2 regions of the Micromonospora sp. NPDC049900 genome follow, and region 1 is predicted to be linked to the other one. Evidence: riboswitches for the same ligand, from Rfam matches in the RefSeq annotation. Region 1 holds a riboswitch; the other holds the start of a gene.
What was found. Region 1 has a riboswitch for cyclic di-AMP ahead of ACIBMZ_RS21725 (NlpC/P60 family protein). Riboswitches for the same ligand answer to the same signal wherever they lie in the genome.
Positions count from the first base shown of each region.

Region 2: linked by a shared signal. The riboswitch ahead of ACIBMZ_RS05390 (C39 family peptidase) and the one ahead of ACIBMZ_RS21725 (NlpC/P60 family protein) in region 1 are both predicted to bind cyclic di-AMP.

Region 1 is NZ_JBITKM010000010.1:141,342-145,834, reverse strand. It holds gene ACIBMZ_RS21740 (zinc metalloprotease) at 1-89, shown strand, start outside; gene ACIBMZ_RS21735 (pyridoxamine 5'-phosphate oxidase family protein) at 157-690, opposite strand; gene dcd (dCTP deaminase) at 770-1,348, shown strand; gene ACIBMZ_RS21725 (NlpC/P60 family protein) at 1,411-2,451, opposite strand; cyclic di-AMP (ydaO/yuaA leader) riboswitch at 2,464-2,600, opposite strand; gene ACIBMZ_RS21720 (NlpC/P60 family protein) at 2,781-3,794, opposite strand; gene ACIBMZ_RS21715 ((Fe-S)-binding protein) at 4,048-4,493, opposite strand, start outside.
Region 2 is NZ_JBITKM010000002.1:192,002-196,494, reverse strand. It holds gene ACIBMZ_RS05405 (acyltransferase family protein) at 1-434, shown strand, start outside; gene ACIBMZ_RS05400 (hypothetical protein) at 559-960, shown strand; gene ACIBMZ_RS05395 (hypothetical protein) at 1,136-1,888, shown strand; cyclic di-AMP (ydaO/yuaA leader) riboswitch at 2,192-2,333, shown strand; gene ACIBMZ_RS05390 (C39 family peptidase) at 2,553-3,416, shown strand; gene ACIBMZ_RS05385 (alpha/beta fold hydrolase) at 3,503-4,237, shown strand; gene ACIBMZ_RS05380 (CDP-glycerol glycerophosphotransferase family protein) at 4,245-4,493, opposite strand, start outside.

The DNA.
Region 1 (4,493 bases):
TGGACTACACGTACGACACCTGCATGTACCAGTTCACCCCGGGCCAGGCGACCCGGATGATCAACGCCTGGAACACCTACCGCGCGTAGCGCGGGAGTCGTCGGCGCGTACCTCCGGTGCCGGTCCCGTCGTCAGGCGGGGCCGGCACCGGAGTGCTCAGGCGGCGCGGACATGTCGGGCCGCACGGGTCGGGTGGGGCGCGGGCCGGGCCGCCTGCGGGGTGGCACCGGCCGGGTCGAGCCAGACCTGTACCGCCGGTCGTCCGACCAGCCCGGCGGTGGCGGCGTGCTGGTGCCGGGTGAGCATCGCCACGTCGACGGTGAACTCGAACAGGCGCCAGTCGACGTGCGGGGCTGCGCGGGCCGCCAGCGCCAGCCGGGCCACCGTGGCGTCGTCGGTGACGGGTCGGGCCCGACCGGCGACGTACGCCTCGTCGTCGCTCTCCTCCGCCGGGAACGAGTGCAACGCATACCGCCCGTCGCGTTCCAGGTCGCGCCGCTTCGGCGAGTCGATCACGAAACAGAACAGACCGTCGTCGGTGATCAGCGGGGAGACCGGGTGCACCCGGGGCCCGCCGTCGGCGCGGACCGTGGCCAGGTAGCCGAAGCCCGGGCCGTACTGCTGCATGAGAAGGCGGATCCCGTCGGCGAGTCGAGGCTCGTCAGCGGTGAATTCGGACCAGGAAGCCATGCCGCCATCCTATCGAACATACGTTCTAAGCAGGTAGTCCGACACGCAGGTCACGCATACCGGCCGCTAAGGTGTGGCGATGCTGCTCTCCGACCGTGACCTGGTCTCCGAGATCAAGGCCGGCACCCTGGCACTGGAGCCCTTCGAGCCCACCCTGGTGCAGCCGTCCAGCATCGACGTCCGCCTGGACAAGCTGTTCCGGGTGTTCAACAACCACCTGTACACACACATCGACCCGGCGACCCAGCAGGACGATCTCACCTCGCCGGTGGAGGTGCCCGACGGCGAGCCGTTCGTGTTGCACCCCGGTGAGTTCGTGCTCGCCTCCACGCTTGAGGTGATCTCGCTCGGCGACCAGCTCGCCGGCCGGCTCGAAGGCAAGTCCAGCCTCGGCCGCCTCGGCCTGCTGACGCACTCCACCGCCGGTTTCATCGACCCCGGCTTCTCCGGGCACGTGACGCTGGAGCTGTCCAACGTGGCCAACCTGCCGATCACGCTCTGGCCCGGCATGAAGATCGGCCAGCTCTGCATCTTCCGGCTCTCCTCGCCCGCCGAGCACCCGTACGGCTCGCTCGTCTACGGCTCGCGCTACCAGGGGCAGCGCGGCCCGACGCCGAGCCGCGCCTGGCAGAACTGGCGTACCTGGCCGACCCGCTGACGACCCGCTGACGACCGGCGGGCCCGCGCCGCCGTGGAGCGGGCCCGCGATCATCCGGCTACTCAGCCGGGTCGGCCGAAGCTGTGGATCGGGCTGCTGTCCATCCGCTTCATCGCGATCGGCTTGCCCGCCCGGGAGGCGTGCACCACCCACCCGCCGCCGACGTACATGCCGACGTGGTGCAGGTCGCGGTAGTAGAAGACCAGATCACCTGGGCGCAGGTCGCCGCGACCGACCGAGGCGGTGACCTGCCGCTGCCGCGCCGCGTTGTGCGGCAGCGCCACCCCGGCCCGCGCCCACGCGGCCAACATCAACCCCGAGCAGTCGTACGCGTGCGGCCCCTCGGCGCCCCACGAGTACGGCTTGCCGATCTGGGCGCAGGCGAAGGTGACCGCCTCACCGGCCGGGCCACCCGGGTAGGTGGCCGGACAGGGCGCCGGCCGCAGCGGACCACCGCCCCCGTCGTCGTACGCCCGCAGCCGCAACCGCTGCAACCGCTCGATCTCGGCGTCGATCTGCCGCCGCTTCGCGGCCAGGTCGGCCTCGGTGCGGGTCAGCTCGGCGATGGTGCGGTCCAGTCCGGCTCGGGTGGCGGCGAGTTCGTCCCGCAGCTCACGCGCCTGGCGTACGTCCTCCTGCTGGAAGCGGGCGTACCGGTCGAGCAGGCCGAGCTGGGCGACGACCTCGCCCGGCGACCGGCTGCCCAGCAGCGTGTTCACGGCGCGGACCGGCTCGCCCCGGTACGCGCGCGCGGCCAGCGCGCCGACCCGCTTCGTCGCCTCGTCCACCTGCTGTTGGAGCGGGGCGATGCGGGCGGTCAGCGCGTCTGCCTCCCGGCGGGTGCCGGCCAGGTCCTGCCGGGTCGCGTTGTGCCGTTCGATGACGGCTTCGAGCCGGTTCCAGTCCTCGTCGATCTGGCGCTCGATGTCGTCGACCGTGGGGTCGGCGTGGGCCGCCGTCGCGCCGCCGGTCAGCAGAACGGCGGTCGCGGCGAGTGCGGCGAGTGCGGTGGTGCAGCGGTACCAGCGGAATCGCGGCGCAGCCGTCGTCGGGCCGGCCTTCGCCGGCCGGTACGACGGTGGCCGCGGGGCATGGTGTGCCACCGGGCTGCGTACTCCTTCTTCCCAGACCGCCTACCGGGTTAGCTGACGGGTTCGGGCGGGAAGGGGACGCCCTACCGCGACGATCGCGGACTCACCCCGGGAACCTGGGTCCCCGGCTCGCTCGGACAGCGACTCGGCGGTGTCGGACCGTCACCGCCCCGGGTGGGCGGTCCTGCCAGCGGGCCGACGATTGACCAGCGTAGGGACGATCGGCGTCGATACGCAACACACCCACACCGTCACTCTCGGTGCATTAATCCGACAACGACGAAAGGCCCCCGGTCGCTTGACCGAGGGCCTTTCGTCGTTCCTGCGTACGCGCTCAGGCGTCAGCCGGGTCGACGGAAGCCGGCGACCGGCATCGTCGTGATCGGCGAGACGTTCACCGGCACACCGGCACGCGCCGCGTGCACCATCGTGTTGTTCCCCAGATAGATCCCGACGTGGCTCACGTCGCTGCGGAAGAACACGAGGTCACCGGGGCGGGCGTCAGCCCGGGAGATGGCCTTGCCCTCGCGCCACTGGGCACCCGTGAAGTGGGTCAGGTAGATACCCGCCGCCTTGTACGCGTACTGGGTGAGACCCGAGCAGTCGAACGAGTTCGGCCCGGTGGCACCCCAGACGTACGGCTTGCCGACCTGCGCGCAGGCGGTCCGGATCGCCGTCCGGGCCGCGTCGCTGACCACACCGTTGATGGTCGGGCAGTTGGTGGTCTTGACGGTGGTCACCGGAAGGGACCGTTCCAGCCGCTTGATCTCGGCGTCGATCTGCTTCTTCTTCGCCGCGAGCTGCTTCTGCTTGGCCTCCTGGTCGACGATCAGCGCGTCGAGTACGGCCTTCTGGTCGTCGTACTTCTTCCGGATCTTCATGACGCCCTCGAGCTGACGGCGCTCCTCCCAGGCCAGCCGGTCGAGGAGGGCCATCTGCTCACCGAGCTTGTCCGGCTTCGCGTTGAGCAGCACCGCGCCGATCTCCTGCGAGGGGCCGGTGATGTAGTACCGGGAGGCCAGACCGGCGACCCGGTTCATCGCCAGCTCCGTCTCCAGCGCCAGCGGCTCGATCTTCTTTTGCAGCTTGTCGGCCTTCTCGCGGTTGGTCCGCAGCTCCGAGCGCACCTTGTTGAACTGCTCGATAGTGGGTTCGAGCTGCTGCCACTGCTTGTCGATCTGGCGCTCGATCTCGTCCACCGACGGCGCGGCGGACGCGGGCGCGGCGACCAGACCGGCACCGACCGCGGCGGCGGCGACCAGGACGACCAGGCGGCGAGCGGCCTTGCGCAGCCCGCGCGCGGGGGTGGGGCGTCCCGGCGCATGACGATGGAGGGGCATGGTTGCCACCGGCACCGACTCCTTTGCGACCGACCACCGGGCGTCCCGCTAGCGGTAGGGGGCGAGACAGACGACCCACGGCGGTCGGTGCCTCACATTAGGGAAGGCGCGCGGTGGAATCAAGGCGACCAACGGCTCATTCACCTTTGTGCGACGGACCGCACACAAAGGGTGTCGACCAATTCGTTACAGTCATCTCCGCCAATATAAAAATCAGGACGTGTCGGCATCCGTACAGATGCCGACCACGCCCCGACGTTCTCGCTGGTCACCCGGCGACCGGCTCGCCCTCCTCGGCGCCCCGGGTCGGCTCGGGCTTGATCGAACGCAGCAGCACGCTGGCCACGTCGACCACCTCGACCTGGTCGCCCGCCCCCTTGCCGTTGACTCCGTCACTCAGCATCGTCGAGCAGAACGGACAGCCGACCGCGACGGTCTTCGCGCCGGTGGACATGGCCTCCTCGACCCGATCCACATTGATCCGCTTACCGATCCGCTCCTCCATCCACATGCGCGCGCCACCGGCGCCACAGCAGAAGGAGCGCTCGCTGTTGCGCGGCATCTCGACCACGCTGTTGTCGGCACCGACGGCGCTGCCCAGCACCTCGCGCGGCGGGGCGAAGACCCGGTTGTGCCGGCCCAGGTAGCACGGGTCGTGGTAGGTGACGCCGCCGTCGACCGGCTGCACCGGGGTCAGCTTGCCGGTGGCGACCA
Region 2 (4,493 bases), on a different contig from region 1:
CGGCGCTGCTGTCCGTGGCGTACGTCCTGGTGATCGCGGCGGCGGCGGACGCCGACGTGCACGGCCGTCGGTCGCCGCTACGCTCTCGTTTGATGGTCTGGCTGGGCGAGGTCTCGTTCGCCTTCTATCTGGTGCACGTCTTCGTGATCATGACGATCCTGCGGCTCACCGGAGACTGGGGCACCGGCCTGCCCGGCTGGTGGGGAGTGCCGGCGGTGATCGGGTTCCTGCTGCTCACCCTGGCGATGGCCGCGTTGCTGCACCGCTACGTGGAGCAGCCGATGATGCGGCGGTTGGCCCCGAGCCGTACGGCCTCCGCCAGGCCGTCCGTGGACACCTCCGCCGGGGCCGACGGCCCGCCCGCCGGGCTGCCGAGGCAGCGCGTGCCGGAGGACGAGCCGCACACCACCGCACGCCACGACCCGTCTCGCTGAGTCCACCGTGGAGGCTGCTCGTCACCGCAGTGACCTGCTGTTTCGTGTGTCGCCGACGGCGCGTCGCCGACCCGACACGCCCGTGGTCGATGCGGTGGGAGGGTGCTGGCGGTAGCCTGACGACGTGCCTCCCGTCGCGCCCACCCGTCCCCTGTGGTGGCTGGCGCGCTGGGCGACCCGGCTACTGACCGGGTTCGCGGTCGCCGCCGCCTTCACCCTCGGCGCCTGGGCGACCTCCGCTCCGGGTGCCCCCGCCGGGCACCCCGCCGACGGGCTCGCCTCGGCCGCCCTCCTCGCGCAGGCGCCCCACACCGGCTGGCACGCCACGTCGCCCGGCGAGGTGATCACGCCGGACGCCACTGTGGCCGTCGACCACGCCGACCCGGCCGGCGTGCCCGGGCTGCTGTCCGAGGCCCGCCCGGAGGCGTACCGGCCCGCCGTGACGGCGGTGGCGGGTCCGGCGGCACCGCCCCCGACGGTGGTCCCACCGGGCGCCCACGGTGCTCGCGCCCCACCCGGCGCCTGACCACTCGCGTCCCGCTGCGGCGCGTCGACCGACTCCGCCGCAGCCCGTCCCGGTGTTCCCGGGACCACTGCCCCCGCGATGCGTCCCCACCGCCCCGCCCGGCCCGTGGCACCCGCCACCGGCGACCGGGTCCGGCGGCCCGCTGTCAGCGCACCACAGCCCACGAGGTCCCGCCATGGAGAAGACCGTCCTCTACCAGTTCCTGATCGAGGTGCCCCGGGCCGCCGCCATCTGGTCGGTGCTGCTCGTGCTCGCGCTGGGCGTGCTCACCGCCATGGTCGCCCGGCCCGAATCGACCGGCGACGACACCGGCCCGGTCGACGACCCCGCCGAGGCCGAGGCGGCCGACCTGCGCCGCTACGCCGGTGAGGTGGCCGTGGCCGCCGCCGGGGCCGCGCAGAACGCGGCACGGCGTCGGGAGGCGTGGCACACCGCTCAGACCGCCCTCGACCGGTCCTGGGCCTCCTACGACGAGGCGGAGAGCCGGGCCCGGCGGCTCGCCGGGGTCACCGCGCTACCCGCGCCCCGCACCCCGCGCACCGCCAGTGAGTACGCCGCCCGGGAGCGCTGGCTGCACCACGCCGCGATGAAGGCGCACTGGCGCGGTGACCTGTCGGCGCGGCAGCTCACCGACGTGCTGGCCCGTCGGGCCGGCTGGGACGCGCGACTGCACCAGGTCGACCAGGAGGTCGTCCTGGCCCGCGTCGTCCGGGACAACCACCGGGCCGCGTACCGGGCCGCCGCCGAGCGGGAACGGGCCGCCTGGCGGGAGGCCGAGTTGGCCGGCGAAGCGGCCCGGGTGCTCTCCGCCGAGGCGTACGCCGCCGCGCAGCGCCTGCGGCCGAATCCGCTCCCGGCGCCCGCCGTCACCACCGTCGCGCGTCCGGCGGCGGCGGTCCTGCGGTGGCGTCCGGCGCGCGTGGGATGAACCGTCGGCCGGATAGTCCGGCCGGATCGGGTGAGCCCGGTCACACCTTCCGCCGGAACGGACACCGGAGCCGGATCCGACCGAGACGGGACGCGAAGCCCGGAGACATTGTCTGCGGGTGGTCCCCTTGTCACCGCCCGTTGCGTCGATCGCCATCGGTCCCGTTGCGCGACATCGATGACCGAACGCCCGAAAATTATCGATCTGGATCATGTTTACGCAGGTCAGGGCGGGTTGGCAGGGCAGTGACCGACCAGTAGTGTCGGCCCGTCCGATGCGGTACCCGATCGCAGGAGGCGACGCCGCATCGACCCGCCTAATCGTGGTCTCACGAACCGGGGACCCACCGCACCACTGGGGTGAATCCGCGAGCCTCGGCTCACGGTAGGGCCGTCTTCCCGCCCGAACCCGTCAGCTAACCCGGTCGGCGGTGTCGGAAGGAGCTTTCCACTCGTGCAGCCCCTCGTCGTACCCCCCTTGTTCCTCCACGGCACCGCGGTGCCCGCGCTCGCCGGGCCGTCGGCCACGAGCTGACTGCGGCCACCGCCCCCGCCCGCTAGCCCGGGCGCAGCCCCTCGCACGGTCGTCCCCGTACTCGGGTGGTCCTCGACAGGTCCTGTCGAGCTGACCGCCGGAGCGGTTCGCCGTGCCTCCCTGAGCCCCCGTGGAGGACTCCGTGAAGCAGACCGTCACGCGCCAGCTACGTCGGCTGGCCACCGAACGCCCCTACCAGGTCGTCGCCGCCTCGGCGGCCGCGCTGGCGCTGGCCACCGCTGCCGGTGCCGTACTCGTCGACACCTCCGACGCCCCGGCCACCGCGCACACCACGACCGCCGTCGCCGAGTTGCGTGGCGACACCGCGGTCTCCCGCGCCGACACCCGGGTGGAGTCGACCCCGTCGACCTCGCCCAGCAGCGCGGCCCCGAGCAGCGCCGCCCCGTCGCCGTCGCCCTCGCCGAAGACCACCTCGGCGGCCCCCTCGCCGGTGGCCAGCAGTGCGAAGGCCGCACCGAAGCCGCCGGCCCGGAAGGTCCTGGACTACGACTTCCAGGCCCAGACCACCGGCTACTACTGCGGTCCGGCCGCGGTACGCAACGCGCTCAGCGCCGCCGGTGTCGACCGTGACCAGGACACCCTGGCCGCGCAGCTCGGCACCACGTACGCCGGCACCAACTCGGCCCTGGACACCACCCGGGTGCTCAACGCCACCGTCAAGGGCGAGCCGTACTCGACCACGATGCTGCGGGGCGGTTCGGCCACCCCGGCCCAGATGGACCAGCTCCAGGCCGACGTGGTGGAGGCGATCACCGACGGGCGCGGTGTCGTGGTGAACGTGGCCGGCAGTGCCACCGACACCGACGGCGGCTGGCACTCCTTCCCCGGTGGCCACTACGTCGCCGTGGTGGGCTACGAGGACGACGGTCGCCTGGTCAAGATCGCCGACTCGGCCGACGCCTCGTACTACTCGTACTGGATGACCACCATCGACCTCGCCCACTGGGCCGCGACCCGCGGCTACTCCTCCTGAGATGTAAGGAAGGGTCCCCTGCTATCGCCTGGTGCATAGCAGGGGACCCTTCCTTACATCCGGGTCCGGGGTGGCAGACTTCGCGCATGAGCGAGGAGTCGGGCGGCCGGGCGGTGCTGGTGCTGCTGCACGGGATGGGTGCCACCGGCGACGTGTGGCTGCCCTGGGCGCCGCTGCTGGAACAACGGTGGCCGGGCCGTTGGTCCGCCCCGGACCTGGCCGGTCACGGCGGCGCGTCGCCGCTGCCGGAGTACTCGTTCACCGCCCTCGCCGACCGGGTCGCGGAGAGCCTCGCCCCGGACGACCGGATCGTCGTACTGGGACACTCGCTCGGCGGGGTGGTCGGGCTGGCGCTGGCCGCCGCCGATCGGGGCGTGCCGGTCGACGCGGTGGTGGGCCTCGGCATCAAGGCGGTGTGGTCCCCGGCGGAGCTGGCCCGCGCCGCCGATCTCGCCGCCCGGCCGGTCACCTGGTTCACCACCCGTGACGAGGCGGCCCGGCGGCATCTGCGTGTGTCCGGCCTGACCGGGCTGCTCAGCCCGGAGCGACCGGCGGTGGACGCCGGGCTGCGGCAGGTGGACGGGCGGTGGCGGCTGGCCATGGACCCGGCCGCCTTCGCCGTCGGCGAACCCGACCTGGCCGCCCTGCTGGCGGCGATCGACGTACCGGTCCTGCTGGCCCGGGGCGAACACGACGCGATGGTCACCGACGCCCAACTCCGGGCGTACGACGTGCCCGTGGTCACGCTGCCCGGTCTCGGGCACAACGCCCACGTCGAGGACCCCGCGGCGGTGCTGGCGTTGCTCGACCCCTGGCGCTGAGGACCGCTCAGGTGGCGCTGGGCAGCGCGGCGTCGGTCGTGGTACGCGGTGCCGGGGCACTCCAGGCCGGGTCCAGCTCCCGTCGGGCGGCCGCCAGGAACGCCTCGGCGTACGTCTCGGCGGGGAAGTCGCCCAGGTAGCGTCGCCGGGTCGCCCAGCGCGCCTCGGCGAGCGGATCGGTGTCGAGCAGCCGGGTCAGCACGTCGTCCAGGTCGGACATGTCCCGCCGCAGCACGTAGCCGGTGGCGGCGAGGGG